Regions from separate parts of the Marinomonas sp. CT5 genome, predicted to be linked through region 2. Evidence: predicted binding sites of a transcription regulator. Region 2 holds the regulator's gene; each other region holds the start of a gene.
What was found. The regulator sigma-54, encoded in region 2, starts transcription at its own class of promoters, with help from an activator protein. The targets are predictions, from matches to a motif close to TGGCACNNNNNTTGCTNT.
Positions count from the first base shown of each region.

Region 1: C0J08_RS13380 (ANTAR domain-containing response regulator) is a predicted target of sigma-54. The motif match lies at 2,142-2,159, and genes of this name have one in related genera.
Region 3: flgB (flagellar basal body rod protein FlgB) is a predicted target of sigma-54. The motif match lies at 3,174-3,191, and genes of this name have one in related genera.

Region 1 is NZ_CP025572.1:2,831,685-2,837,042, forward strand. Features, by position in the region: gene C0J08_RS13375 (CmpA/NrtA family ABC transporter substrate-binding protein) at 305-1,498, opposite strand; gene C0J08_RS13380 (ANTAR domain-containing response regulator) at 1,495-2,100, opposite strand; gene C0J08_RS13385 (helix-turn-helix domain-containing protein) at 2,289-2,924, opposite strand; gene C0J08_RS13390 (HlyD family type I secretion periplasmic adaptor subunit) at 3,030-4,358, opposite strand; gene C0J08_RS13395 (type I secretion system permease/ATPase) at 4,358-5,358, opposite strand, start outside.
Region 2 is NZ_CP025572.1:2,554,035-2,559,392, forward strand. Features, by position in the region: gene C0J08_RS11990 (calcium/sodium antiporter) at 1-318, shown strand, start outside; gene lptC (LPS export ABC transporter periplasmic protein LptC) at 318-896, shown strand; gene lptA (lipopolysaccharide transport periplasmic protein LptA) at 880-1,401, shown strand; gene lptB (LPS export ABC transporter ATP-binding protein) at 1,402-2,127, shown strand; gene C0J08_RS12010 (RNA polymerase factor sigma-54) at 2,203-3,681, shown strand; gene ptsN (PTS IIA-like nitrogen regulatory protein PtsN) at 3,699-4,148, shown strand; gene C0J08_RS12020 (HPr family phosphocarrier protein) at 4,158-4,427, shown strand; gene mgtE (magnesium transporter) at 4,436-5,358, shown strand, end outside.
Region 3 is NZ_CP025572.1:3,502,742-3,508,099, forward strand. Features, by position in the region: gene C0J08_RS16810 (flagellar hook-basal body complex protein) at 1-1,560, opposite strand, end outside; gene C0J08_RS16815 (flagellar hook assembly protein FlgD) at 1,573-2,277, opposite strand; gene flgC (flagellar basal body rod protein FlgC) at 2,288-2,737, opposite strand; gene flgB (flagellar basal body rod protein FlgB) at 2,743-3,135, opposite strand; gene C0J08_RS16830 (CheR family methyltransferase) at 3,347-4,183, opposite strand; gene C0J08_RS16835 (chemotaxis protein CheV) at 4,241-5,170, opposite strand; gene flgA (flagellar basal body P-ring formation chaperone FlgA) at 5,310-5,358, shown strand, end outside.

The sequences.
Region 1 (5,358 bases), 280 kb from region 2:
AGGCGCATGCAAATCACAATCTATGTGTTCGCAGGCGCCTTTGCCATTCAAAGAAAGTCCTACATTGGACAATCAATAATGTGGGTGATAACTAACTACCGTTGCTAGACTCACCAAAATTTTAATCTCTATGTTTCTATCTCTCTTCTAAAGCACACAATGTGCCAAGAAAATTAACCATCTGATTTTAAAGATTTTTTGTTACTACACTACAATTAAGTGTAAGCAATAAGCACAGACAGTCACTTTGTTTGCCCAATCATCATGCAAGCCGCACCAAAATAAGACACCCATCTCAGATTGATTACTTTATAAAACCACTCAAAATACCATCGGGGTGCAATCGTATCTTTCCAGACGCCACGGCCTCCAACCAACCAGATTCATCGTCGGCCGATAAATGCCAACTCATATGATCTTTTTCTCCTATTAGCCCCAAAGCTTTAAAGTAAAGATCCTGACGATAAACCTGCTCTGCAATTGTATTCAGCGTCTTAATATCCCCCAATTGATGCCAGCGATGCATTTGCGCCATGATCCACAAAGCATAACTTGGCAAAGGCTTATTAATTTCATGACCTGAAAAGCGCTGATAGGCTTTCATCGGCCAATCAAATTGGCCTTTTGGCTTAATGGCACTAAATCCGTACACCAGTTGTTCTAACGTACAATTCAAATAATCTGGATGGCTTAAAATACTAAGTAATTCCGTTTGATTACTTGGCTCATCAACCCATAAACACGCTTTTTCTAACGCTCTAATAATTGATAAATGCACTTCCGGATTCTGTTCAGCCCATGCGGAATTTACGCCAAACACTTTTTCAGGAGTACTTCCCCATATCTCATAACCTGTCACGAGCATGTGCCCCACCCCTTGCTCTACTGCAAGGCTGTTCCATGGCTCTCCCACGCAATAACCATCAATATCACCGGATTTTAAGCTATCGAGCATTTTTACGGGTGGAACAACAACTATTTGCACATCTTTATCGGAATCAATTCCGGCTCGGCTTAGCCAGTCTCGCAATTGATAATTATGGGATGAATAAGGGTAAACCATGGCAAAACGCAATGGGTCGGCATCCATACTTCGCGCATCGAGCAGTCTTTTAAGCGCTATTCCACTGCGGATATCAGTAGAAGACTCAGCATAATGCTGCAACTCTTCATACAAGGCATTTCCTATCGTGATGCCGTTACCATTATGACTGACAGTAAAACTCGTCTGCATAGCCGTCTTAATAGTGCCAATACCTAAACTGGCGGCAATCGGCATAGACGCCAACATATGTGCACCATCCAGTAAACTAAAGGCAACTTTATCGCGAATACTTGCCCAAGACGCCTCTTTAGATAACACCACTTCCACGCCTTCTTGGATGAAAAAACCTTTTTCTTGAGCAATAACAAAAGGCGCACAATCGATAAGCGGAATAAATCCGATGCGGACAGGCTCGCTAGTTTGAATAATAGTATTTGACTGTGTCAGGTTCACTTTGAACCTCCCATTAATTCCATAACAGAGATGATATTTCGAGCAACATCCGTCATTCGCTGACTGCGATCCATAGCGAGTTTTCGCAGTGCTTTATAGGCTGCGGGTTCATCACATTGTTGATGCTTCATGATCAGCCCCTTTGCTTTTTCTATCAGCTTACGGTCTTCAAGTTGGCTTTTTACAGAGTCCAACTCCATCCTTAATGCTTGGAACTCTCGAAACCGCGCAATGGCAACTTGCAGCAAAGCTTTGACGCTGCCGCTATTAACGCCATCCACGACATAAGCACTCACACCAGCGCGAATAGCCGCTTCCACGTGCCGGGAATCATCTTCTTCAGCGAACATAACAATAGGACGAGGGTTATCTTTGGTAAGTCGAGACATATTTTCTAACATATCGCGATCAGGAGATTCGATATCAATAATGACCATATCTGGCTGGCATTCAGTAACCGCTTCCGTGAGGTTTTTCGCATTCTCCAGCCGTCTAATAACACGGTAACCACTATCTATCATGGCTTGTTCTACAATGGCAGCCCTTGCAGGCTCATTATCCACAAGCATCACGGTTAATTCTTTTTCAGGGGGAGCTGACATGGTGCATTCTCATAAACAAACATAAAGTGTCGTAATTAGAAAATGCAAGATGTGCGCCATTAGGACACACAATTTATTGGAATAATTAGGTTAGAAATAGAGTTTTTTAGACGAATTAACTAAAAAACATTATGAAGATGATAAAGTCGAACAAAAGTAGTGCAAGAAAATATTATTAACGATCTAAATTAATGCACACCATACCGAGACTGGGCTAACAAGGCTAATGCCAATCTATCTTTCGTTTTCGTTTTTTTGAAAATGGAAGTTAAATGAGCTTTCACTGTTCGCTCAGTAATATCCATTTCTTTGGCTATTTGTTTATTAGATAAACCTTTTGAAATAAACTGAGCAACACTTAACTCTCGCTCAGATAACTCTTCCAATTCATCATTTTGAATCTCAGTGGGGACAACCGATTGCATAATCAGCTGTTGGATGAATGCCTTACCCCCCCAAATTTCACCTGAGTCCACAACTGACAAGACTAAAGAAAGCTGTTCCTTCCCTATATAAGGTGCACATTGCCCACTCACCCCAGCGGAAAAAAGCGTCAAAGAAGCCGCTTGATTCAGCTGATTCGGAAAAACAATAATTTTCAGTTCAGGAAAGTCAGTAGACAAGGCAACAACCTCCTCAACCTGTTCTGAAAGCAAAGAGTCTTCGAGATAAATAAAGCAATATGAAAAAACAAGAAAAGTGTCTTCTAATATTTTGCGTACTTCATCAAAGGCCATAGCTCTTACTAAAGAACTTTGCTCGGAAGTAACCTGATTCCAATGTTTCCATACTGCATCGTCCGTATTCAAACACAAAATATTCAAAATAATCCTCGTCCTATCAAGTTCGATGCGACCATTTTAACCAGCAAATAATAGCGAATTGTTAACATTTGTTAACATTGATTACATTAGAAAATAAATTTGTAATTATCTCTCACGCAACGCATTCTGTTTTGCCTTTAAAATCGGTTTTAATAAATAATCCAACAGGGTTTTCTTACCTGTAATAATATCTACACTTGCCTGCATACCAGGAATAATAGGTAAAGGTGACTCTTTTGTACCTAGATAGTTTTTATCCGTTCTTACACGGACTAAATAAAAACTGTTGCCTTCCTCATCTAAAATTGTATCGGCACTGATGTTTTCAACCACACCATGCAAACCACCAAAAATTGCAAAATCGTAGGCTGATAATTTCACCACGGCACTCAAACTAGGCTTAATAAAACCAATGTTTTCTGGGCGTACTTTGGCTTCTATTAAGAGCGAATCCTCTATTGGTACGATTTCAAGCAAATTCATCCCAGGCCGGATAACACCACCGACGGTATTAATTTGAATTTGCTTAACGATACCCTTAACAGGAGAGCGAACTTGGGTTCTTGATACCTTATCTTCAAGAGAAACATTTGATTCTTTTAGCTGGTCTAATTTGCTTTTTACTTTGGTCAAATCTTCTTGCGCATCCGCTCGAAATTTCGCTTCACTCTGCTGTAAATTACTTTGTGCTTCTTTTAAAGCGGAACGGGCACGTGGAATAGCAAGTTCTGTAGCTTCTAAATCCCCTTGCAATTGATTTACATCTCTCTCTAGCTGAAGCAGCTCTACCCTAGAAACAGCACCTTGTTCAAACGCTGGTCGTGTTAAATTCAGCTCTTCTTTCGAAAATTTATAACTCTTCTTCAAATTGTCTCGCTTAGCTTCTAACTCAACAATTTCCTGTTTTTTCTGCTCTATCTGCTGCTGAAATGATGACTGATTTGTTCGTAAAGATTCTAATCGATTGTTGTATAAGTCTAATTCGCGACTCACAACAGAGGGATGCTCTTTTTTTATTTCAGGATCAAATTCAGGTTTTTTACCGTACGATTCAGCTTGCAAACGCGTAGCACGAACTTGCAAATTGATCGATTCAGCTTGCTGTTCACGCAGTGAAGAAACGGCTTCAGTATTTTCAATGGTCATTAATACCTGATCCGTATCGACTACCTGACCCACTTTGACATTAATTTCTTTAAGAATCCCACCTTCTAGGTTTTGAATTTGTTGCACTTGGCTGGAAGGAATCACCTTGCCTTCGCCCACCGTTACCTCATCCAGTGACGTATAGTAAGCCCACACTAAAGCTGATGAGATAAAAAGAAAAATCACCCAAAGGATAATTCGACCACCACGCGGTGTTTTTAGCATCAAAGCAGCATTTCGATCTGTTAAATATTCTAAATCTTGTTGCGATATCGGCTTTTTACTCATTAGCTAACCTTCAATTTGCCTTGACGAAGCGCCTCATGTACCTGCGCTTTTGGACCATCTGCAATTAATCGACCATTATCCATAACGATAATTCTATCTACCATGTCCAGCATTGAGGCCTTATGCGTAATCAGAATTAAAGTCTTGTCTTTAATTCCATCTATTAACCGACGCTTCATTCGAGACTCTGTGGTGTTATCCATTGAAGCCGTGGGTTCATCTAAAATCAAAATAGGTGGATCAAATAATAATGCCCTAGCAATGGCAATACTTTGACGCTGGCCTCCTGATAGTGAAGCGCCACGCTCACCAACAATACTGTCTAAACCACTCGGTTTACGATTAGCAAACTCTGAAACACCAGATAAATCCGCTGCTCGAATGATGGCATCATCTTCCATATAAGGCACACCCATGACGATATTATCCTTAATCGAGCCATAGAATAAATTAACGTCTTGCGACACAGAGCCAACATTACGACGTAAATCGGTTGGATTCACTTGACGCAAATCCACACCATCAATTCTTATCGCTCCACTGTCAGGCGTATATAGGCCAGTCATGAGCTTGCCAAGTGTCGACTTTCCTGAGCCAATCCGACCAATAATAGCGACTTTTTCCCCTGCCTTAATGTTAATATTAATCGCACTTACAGCCGCTTGCTCTTGCTCTGGATAAGAGAAGTTTACTCCTTCAAACTGAAAATCCCCCTTAAATAAAGGACGATGAACAAATTTCACGTTATCAGGTTTTTCAACTGGCGAGGACATGATTTCGTTAAGCGAAGTGAAAGCCGATTTTGCTTGGTTATAACGTGTTGCTAGACTGGCCACTTGCGCCATTGGACCAAGCGCCCTCCCTGTTAGCATCACCGAAGCCACCAGAGCCCCCATACTCATATTGCCTTCAGATATTTGATATACCCCAACAATCACAATGATAACGGTTGTAAGCTGTTGCGCTACCATGGCAAAAGAGGATGAAGACTGAGATAACT
Region 2 (5,358 bases):
CTACCTGAACTTGCAGCTTCCGTGAGTAGTGTGAGAAAGGGACACCATGACATTGCCATTGGCAATATATTAGGGTCGAATATTTTTAACCTAGCGACAGTATTGCCACTACCGGCATTACTTGCCCCTGGAGTCATTGATGCTAATGTAATACACAGAGACTTCCCTTGGGTTTTAGGCCTAACACTCGCCTTAGCCTTGGCCATTTTCATGTTCAGAAAATCAAAAACAAGCAGCATCCCTCGATGGGTTGGTCTTCCATTAATCGCTTCATATGGAATTTATTTGTTTATGATAAGCACAAACGGTTCGATATAATGCCGATATTAAGAGAATCGAGCAAAAGAAAAAAACTACTTTTACTGACCGCTGTATTATTGGTCATGGTAGCCACGTTCTGGGTTAGCACGTCGCCAACAATAAACCTTGTTCAAACGGACTCTCTCAACAGTTCTCCAGACTATTTCATTACTAATGTAAAAGTAAAAGAGTTCGATAAAAATGGACAACTAATCGAAACACTAGATGCCAGAAAAACGCTACACTACATTCAAAAATCAACAACAATACTGGAAAGCCCGAATGTTAAGCGCCAGTCGAAAGCAGGTTATTGGAGTGCAGAAGCAGATAAAGGGCTTATTGAAGATGGAAGTAATGATATCCTATTAACAGGACATGCCAAGGCAACGAAAAATTACCTTCAAACTGAAGACATTAAACTTAATGCTGCTAGCATCCACTATTTAGACAAAGATCAGTCATTAACTAGCTATGGAAACCCTATCCTTATTTCAACACAGGGCGAAACATCGGCTAACACGATTAAAACTTTTATAAACTCAGAAGAAGTCCTAATGACAGGGTCGGTACGAGGAAAATATGAAACAATTCATTAACTTAAGTGTATTAATTACCTCAGTTTTATTTGCCCAATACACTTATGCATTACCTGATGACATCAACAAACCACTTGAAGTACAAGCAGACGAAGCCATGTTTGACCAAAACTCCGGTGAGGCGATATACAAAGGCAATGTTTTTGTTAAACAAGGGTCAATTGAAATTCATGCCGACTATTTAAAAATCACAACAGACACTCAAACTAAAAAGTTCAGCAGTATCAAAGCAACAGGTAAACCAGCAAAATTCAGTCAACAAATTGACTGGAGTGGCAACTTTGTCATCAGTAAAGGAGATAGCATCAACTATTCTACGACCGAATCTAAGCTAGAAATTTTTGGCAACGGCAACCTTACTAGAATGCAGAATTCAATTTCTGCCGATTATATTCTTTATATGATTCAAGACGGCACCTTTACCGCAGAGAAAAAAGATTCTGGTCGAGTAAAAATGACACTCCAGCCACAAACGTCTAACTCAGCACCTGAGGCCAAGAAATAAATGGCAACACTCGAAGCAAAACACTTAGCCAAAAGCTACAAGAAGCGCCAAGTCGTAAAAGACGTATCCATTGCTGTAGAGTCAGGGCAAGCTGTTGGCCTACTGGGGCCCAATGGAGCAGGCAAAACCACTTGCTTTTATATGATCGTAGGCATGGTAACCAACGACGCTGGCGGTATATTTATTGATGGACTAGATGTAACTAATGATGCCATGCACACAAGAGCTCAAAAGGGAATTGGGTATTTACCTCAAGAAGCCTCTATTTTTAGGAAAATGTCCGTCGAAGATAATATTTTAGCGATTTTAGAGACTCGCAAAAAGCTGTCAAAAGCACAGAAACTAGAGAGATTAGAAGAGCTTTTAGAAGAGTTCCATATAACTCATATTCGAACTAACTTAGGTATGGCATTATCTGGTGGCGAAAGACGTCGGGTTGAAATTGCTCGCGCTGTAGCCATGAACCCAAAGTTCATCCTTCTAGATGAACCTTTTGCTGGTGTTGACCCTATTTCAGTGGGTGATATCAAGCTAATCATAAAGCATCTGCAAGAAAGTGGTATCGGTGTCCTTATCACCGATCACAATGTAAGAGAAACATTAGACATCTGCGACAAAGCCTACATTGTAGGTAATGGGTACATCATTGCATCAGGCGACGCCAACACCGTCATCAACAATGAGCAGGTAAAAAAGGTCTATTTAGGTGACGACTTCCGTTTGTAACCCCTTATCATTGCAGTAGAAAGGGAGTAGTATGCATAACTCATTCCAATTCATTCAAATAGAAAGAGTTGCTCTATGAAGCAGTCTTTACAATTAAAGCTCGGCCAACAGCTGACTATGACGCCGCAGTTGCAACAGGCTATCCGCTTGCTGCAACTTTCAACGTTGGATTTAAAACAAGAAATCCATGAATTTCTTGAATCAAACCCTCTTTTAGAGCTCGATGAAGATGAACAACTTCATGTCGACGTCACACCCAGCATTGAATCTAAAAGCGCCGCAGCGGATAACAATACTTCAGCCGACAACAGCGAAGAACCACGCATTGAATCTGAGTGGACTGAAAGTATCCCTGAAGAATTATCCATTGATAGTCATTGGGACGATACTTACCAAAGCTCTGCCGCTGTTAGTGACCATAATAGTTTTGAGGGTGAAAGCGACTTTGAAAGCCGTAATGCACCAGCAGAAAGCATACAAGACCACTTAATCTGGCAACTAAATCTGACACACATTTCGGATCGAGATATAGAAATCGCTTACGCCATTATCGAATGTGTTCAGCCCGATGGTTATTTAAGCATTTCGCCCGAAGATATTTGTGAGTCTCTTAGCACCGAACTTGAAGACTTAGACCTAGAAGAAGTGATCGCCGTCCAACATAGACTGCAGCGTTTTGATCCTGTTGGTGTTTGCTCAATTGACTTACGCGATTGCTTGCTTGTGCAACTCGAAGCATTCCAAAACCACCCTTTATATAAAAGCACTTACAACCTGATTGATCATTATTTACCTCTTTTAGGTAATCGTGATTTTGCTCAATTAACGCGCAAAACAAAACTAAAAGACGAAGCGTTAAAAGAAGTTATTAATTTAATACAGCAACTTAACCCGCGCCCAGGTTCAGTTATTGATGCCGATGATACAGACTATGTTATTCCTGATGTCTCTGTGAAAAAGCGTAATGATGTATGGCAAGTTGAACTCAATAATGATGCCCTTCCTCCGATAAAAATCAATGAAACCTATTCGGCTATGGCAAGTTCCACCACATCGTCAGAAGATGCAACATACATCAAGACCTCTCTTCAAGAGGCGAAATGGTTTATGAAGAGCCTACAGAGTCGTAACGAAACATTGCTCAAAGTAGCCAGTTGTATTGTAAGTCGTCAAATCGATTTTTTTGAATTAGGTGAAGAAGCTATGAAACCCATGGTACTTCATGATGTTGCGGAAGAAGTGGGCATGCATGAATCGACCATATCAAGGGTTACAACACAGAAATACATGCATACCCCAAAAGGTATTTTTGAACTGAAGTACTTTTTCTCCAGTCACGTCAACACGGCTTCAGGTGGAGAATGCTCTTCTACCGCTATACGAGCTATGATTAAAAAACTTGTTGCTGATGAGCCAGCTAAAAAGCCATTAAGTGATAATAAGCTAGCCGCCATCCTTGCAGATCAAGGCATACAGGTCGCTAGACGCACAGTTGCAAAATATCGAGAGGCGATGAACATCCCTCCTTCCAATGAACGAAAACGACTGATCTAAACGGAAAGCATTTTATCATGTCCTTGAAATCATTACTAAAAGCTGAACTCGTACTTGCAAAGCAAGACATTATTAGCAAAAAACGTGTTTTAGAAAATATCGCTGATGTTGCATCAAATCGCCTACACTGCAATAACGAAGACGTTTATGATGCCCTTCTGGGGAGGGAAAAGCTTGGCAGTACGGGAATAGGCAATGGCATAGCCATCCCCCATTGCCGCCTTGAAACAGCAAACCACACAGCCATTGTTGTTATGTCTTTACAAACCCCCATTGACTTTGATTCGATTGATAAAAGAGCAGTTGATCTCATATTCGCACTTATCGTTCCACCCAACGAATGTGACCAACATCTTTCAACGTTAGCGAAAATAGCAGAACTTGCTCAATCCGCTGAATCGTTGGACAAGTTACGTACAGCACAAACTAATGAAGAGTTATTAAGTATTTTTGAATCCCTTATATAGGAAAATAGCATGCAGGAAGAGTCCGTAATTATTATCAACAAACTTGGCCTTCATGCTCGTGCAGCTGGCAAACTCATTGAAACAACATCTCGTTTTTCTTGTGATATTACGATTGAAAAAGAAGGACGAAATGTTGATGGCAAAAGCATTATGGCAATGATGATGCTGGCCGCCGGTAAAGGCACTGAAATTCACATAAAAACTAATGGAGATGACGAAAAAGAAGCGATTGAAGCCATCATTGAGCTTATTAACAATCGTTTCGGCGAAGATGAGTAATACACCTCATGTCAGAGCAAAACACACTTAATCATCTCCAAACTGTCACCGAATCGTTAGAATCCGGTGCGACGATGCAAATCCGTTATTTACTTAACGGCGCTTTGCCTGCTCAAGATGTTGCTCGACTACTCGAATCCTCCCCACCAAAAGAACGTAAACTCCTATGGGAATTAATCGAGGACAAAAACGAAGGTGAAGTCCTACAATATCTAAGCGAAGATATTGGTATTCAATTCATGAAAGACATGGATACAGAGCGTCTTATCGCCGTATCCGAACATTTTGAGAGCGATGACTTAGCCGACTTACTTCAACACTTACCAGAAAAAGTCGTTAAAGAAGTCCTTGCCTCAATGACCGCACAAGATAGAACGCGGGTCGAGGCACTATTAAGCTATTCAGAAGATTCTGCTGGCGGCTTAATGAATACGGACACCATCACCATTCGTCCAAATATCTCTGTCGACATTGTGTTTCGCTATTTACGCCGCCACAGTTCTTTACCCGACATGACTGACAATCTTTTAGTTGTTAGTCGATCCGATCGGCTTCTTGGCACCCTCCCCCTAACCAAATTATTAGTTTCAGACCCTAATGCCACCGTCCGAGACATTATGGAAACGGAATACACGGTGATAGAAGCCGAAACTAAAGCCAATGATGTCGCTCAGCTTTTTGAAAAAATGGACCTAGTGTCTGCCCCTGTTATTGATAGCCTAACCAAAAAACTTCTCGGCCGTATTACCATCGATGACGTGGTAGACGTTATCCGCGATGAAGCGGAGCACTCCATGCTAAGCATGGCGGGTCTCGACGATGACGAAGATACCTTCGCTCCCATCATGAAAACCACCAAGCGGCGTGCAGTATGGCTTGGTATAAACCTAATCACCGCTTTCACAGCCTCTTATGTAATAGGTTTATTCCA
Region 3 (5,358 bases), 950 kb from region 2:
ACCTTGAATTCGTCCCAAGGTACCACTATTTGGACGACCAATATCAGCTGGTCCAGAACCTTTACTAGCTAGCCAGCCAGTGTGACCATTAGGAATAAGACCGTCGGTACTATCAAAGTTTGCCAACGCTATCTGGCCAAGTGTTGCCGTTTGTTGATTAGAATAGGTTGCCACCAACAAACCATCCTCATCAAAAGAAACCCCCTGAAGCTCGCCAGCAGCAAAACCGTCTTGATCAAAAGTATCGGTATTTTCTAAAGCGAATTGAGTCGATCCAAATAAGTCTAAAGGTGTAACCTTACCTCGATTGGATGGATCAATCCCCGTTATTTCTAAATTGATTGGCTGAGGGACATCATAAGGAGGTAAACCGCGATATGTTCCACGCAAGTTACCAGCAGCATCAAAACCTACTGATGTATTTTCTTTCAAAAAGCGAGTTTCATTTCCGGTCAATGGGTCTGTGTAAGTTTCTTTGCCATCCAAAGTAACACGCAACTCATAATCATTATTTTCACCCTGCTTAATGAAGTAATAACCTAAAGTATGCGCACCACCCACAGAGTCATATACTGTTCGAGTATTACCATAGTTGTAAGAATCAACATTTAAAGGGTCAAATTCATCACGAGCAACAGAGCTGTTATCACGAACTTCAGTAGGAGCAAGCGTTGAAGTAATAGCCACTCCGCCTAGCGTACCATTGATAGTTATGGGGGCTTGCGTCATTGCAGCAATATCTGCGGCACCAGGTTTTGCAGCACCAAGATAAAGAAGCTGATTCGGCTGCTCAAGAATACCGTCACCGTTATAATCCACACCACCCTCAGACGTATTATAAGTGGCGTAGGTTTCCCCCATAAACGGGACACCAGTATCATCGGTTAAATTACCATCCACCGTAACATGAACTTGATAGGTATTTGGCAATTCACTCTTCGAATAATAATAAGTCACAACGTGAGTTCGACCATTCGCATCAACAGCACCTTGTGTTTGAGTATAATTGTAGGAATCGGGGTTGGTTGGATCAAAGTCAGCCTTAATGTAAGCAGGAACATCTTTATTGTCTGAGTTCAAATTCACCTTCAATTCCATGGACGTTGTTGCCTCTGGTGCAATTCGATCCGTCGGAATTTTTAAATCTTCTAAATTCCCGCCTACAACATTATCTACCGCATTAAACCCCTGAACATGGCTTCCTGTATTTGTTACCAAAAAGCCACTCTCATCCAGCTTAAAATTCCCTGCTCTTGTGTAGGTCTGAGAAACTCCAGCGTCCAACACAAAAAATCCTGATCCATCAACCGCCAAATCAAGATTGTTATCAGTATAAGATAAGTTCCCTGGTGCAAACTCTTGCGACACTTTACTAACACTCACACCAGAACCAATGCTGTTGCCACTTCCGGCACCTAACACACTAGTGTTATAAAGGTCATCAAATTCAATGCGAGACTTTTTAAAGCCTGTCGTGTCGGCGTTGGCAATATTATTACCGGTAACACTTAAATAATCGGCAGACGCTTTAATGCCAGATAGTGCAGTATTGAATCCCATAATATTCTCCAATCACCCTAATATTTCTAATTCATTCGTGAGTTTGATTTTGCCGTGGTTTTCTACATTCAACACAGTGCCATTTTCACCATTGATGGTGACACCTTGAATCCGCGCTGGCAGCTGAATACTTGCTGTCGAAACCTCACCTTTTTCATCCGTTGATGAGGCGGCAAAACGATATTCCCCAGACGGCAATATATTTCCGTCATCATCCAACTTATCCCATTTATACTCGCCGGAATCTAAAGGCACAGTACGAACAAGACGATTATCTGCATCAAATATTTTTAACGACGCCGACTGTGAATTTTCAGGTATAACAGCTCTAACTTGTACACCCTCTACATTGTCAGTCACATTAGTCTTATTACCATCTAATAAAATAGACTTACCAACCAGAGTAGAAGCACTAAGTGCTTGGTTAGACGTCAATGACGTTGCCATATTTTCCAGTTGATCAGAAATACTGGTCAATCGCTCTAACGAACTAAACTGTGACATTTGAGCCACCATGTCATTCGTATCTTGAGGAGCTGTTGGATCTTGCCCTTTAAGCTGCTCAATATAGAGCTTCAAAAAGACATTCTGGTCTGCTAAAGCGGCCTCATCTTTTGCAACTTCAGGTTTTTCAATTCCAGCTTTCGACTTTGCAGCATCCGTTCCATACTGGGAAATTAATCCACTTAAGCCTTTCGTATCAGATATATTTGCCATCTGTCAGCTCCTATGACTGCCCAAGCGTGAGCATTTTCTGCATCATACTTTTTGCTGAGTTCATAATTTCTACATTCGTCTGAAAAGATCGAGAAGCTGACATCATATCGGCCATCTCTTCAATTGGGTTTACGTTTGGATAAAACACATAACCATCTTCATTTGCCATAGGATGATCCGGCTCATATCTTGGTTGCAATGGAGCATCAGACTCCACAATGCCATCCACTTTCACACCAATACCAGCACCACTATTATCGATGGTTGCATTCCCCCAACCATATTGACGCATGCTGTCATTCATCATTTTTGAAAACACAGGCTTGCGCGCACGATAAGTTTGATCCGCTGAACTAGCCGCACTGTCAACATTCGCCATATTACTCGCGACCGTATTTAAACGTACGGTTTGGGCGCTCATTGCAGATCCTGATATAGTGAAAATATTACTCAATGACATCGTTATTAATTCCCAGCAAGCGCTTTTTTCATACCGTTAATTTTTCGGTCCAAAAACATAAAACTCGTATCAAACTGAAGAGAGTTCTGAGCAAATTCAGCTTGTTCTCTTTGCATATCTACCGTGTTTCCATCCAATGATGGTTGACTAGCATTTCGATATAGCAACCCATCTGGTTCACCAGCAAAACCTTCTGCGTGAATGTGACGAGGATTCGTTTCAGCTAGTTGCAATCGGCTTTGCTCTTTATTCAAATAGGAATCAAATGAAATATCTCTCGCCTTAAAATTTGGTGTATCAGCGTTAGCAATATTGTTTGCAAGGACAGCCGCTCTAGCACTTCTAAACTCTAACGTTTTATCATGTCCTGCAAATGCACTTGCGAAAGATATAGCCATTTAATCCTCAATAAAAAACAATCTACCTTGGAAAAGATAAAGCAATTATGATGCCAAAATAAAAAAACCATAAAAATCATAAAGTTAAGAAAATAAAAACAATAAACGGCAAAAAGCGGCAATAAAAAAGATAGTATAAAGACAACAAAAAAGCCCGCCTAACAGAGTTAGACGAGCTCTAGGAATGAACTAAAGAGTATTGGATTACAAGTTACAAAGCTTTTGCTTTATAGACTATTCCCGGGTGACATTGAACAATTTCAAAATAATCAGACAATCCACTCAAAGCCTCTGAACCACCTAAAAACAAGTAGCCCCCAGGCTTCAATGAAGCATGCATTCTTTTGAGAATGTCTAACTTTAGATCCACAGTAAAATAAATCAGTACATTTCTGCAAAAAATAACATCGAACTTGCCTAACATTGAAAAAGAGTCGATTAAGTTCAAATATTTAAACTCAACACGAGAACTCAAGTTTGGCTTAATCTTCCAAGTCTGATCATTTACTTTATCAAAGTAGCGACGCTGTAAGTCCGCTCCAAGTCCACGAGCGATGGCTAAACTATCGTACTCTCCCTGCTTGGCATGCTGGAGAATATTTGTACAAATATCCGTCGCTATTATCTTCTCACCCGCTTTTAAAACACCAGGACGAGAAGACTTAAACTCCTCAATAACCATACTAATAGAATAAGGCTCTTGACCTGTAGAAGAAGCTGCAGACCAAATCCTTAACGGTGAAACCTTCATCTCTGGTAAAACTTTATCTCTTAAAATTGTAAAGGGATGAGAATCTCTAAACCAAAGCGTTTCATTCGTTGTCATTGCATTAATGACTTCTTCTTTTAACTTAGAACCACCTAACCGCTCTAATGCGTCTACCAATTGCTCAATTTTAGAGAACCCCTCTCTCTCTAAAATTTTACCAAGGCGACTCGCAACCAAATATTGCTTATTGTCACTTAATGAGATTCCACAAACCTTCTGTAGATAATCTCGAAACCTAACATAGCCATTAGGTGTAATTGCATTTGTACTACTGAGCATTAAAACTCCATAAGTGACAGGTTCAACTATTAAAAATACAGGTATTAGAAAACAAAATTATTCAGATTGTACCTGTACTGTTTCAATTGCCAATCTAGCCAATTCATCCGGCTGAAATTTAGCCAAAAATCCATCAGCTCCTACTTTTTTAACCATTGCTTCGTTAAACACACCGCTAAGTGAAGTATGGAGTAATATAAACAAGTCCTGTAAACGGCTATCGTTACGGATTGCGGTTGTTAAGGTATAGCCATCCATTTCTGGCATTTCAATATCCGAAATCACCATAGAAAACTCTGTCGTTACATCCTTACCCTCAGCAACCATGTTTTGAAGATAAGTTAGTGCTTCACGACCATCACATAACACAGTAGTAGCAAAGCCAACCTGTTCCATACAACGTTTAATCTGTTTACGTGCTACAGAAGAATCATCCACAATTAATATGTGATGCTTTTGAGCATTTTCAGTTACACCAGAATTGACAATACCATCTGAAATATCTTGACGCATAGGAGCCACTTCAGAAAGAATTTGCTCAACATCAATAATTTCAACCATCTCTTTCTCAACCTGACAAACTGCAGTTAAGTAGTTGTCATTCGATAACCCTTTTGGCGGTGGCTGAATATCACTCCAATTCATATTAACAATACGTTCAACACCACGAACCAGAAAGCCCTGAATTCTGCGGTTATATTCCGTAATAATGACAAAGCACTGACTGATATTTTCGATTGGACTTGCACCAGTTGCCAACCCTAAGTCTAAGATGGGAATGGTACCACCACGAATATGGGCAACACCTCTTACCACAGGAGAACTATGAGGCATAGTTGTTAGCTTAGGACACTGAAGCACTTCTTTTACTTTAAAGACGTTAATGCCGTATATTTGCTTACCATTTAAGCGAAATAACAACAATTCTAGTCGATTTTCCCCTACGAGCTGTGTACGTTGGTTAACAGTATCCAGAACTCCAGCCATAAACGCCTCCAAAATGTGTAAACATTATACTGAGGTATAACCTCAAATTGTTAAAATGTATCATCCAATGATAAAGTGATTTTAATTTTTTTACTAACTATCTTATTTATCACGTAATAATAAACAAAGAGAACAAATCATGCGAATTACAAGGCTAAGCATAGCCTTCTTTTGTTTCCAAGCAGGCT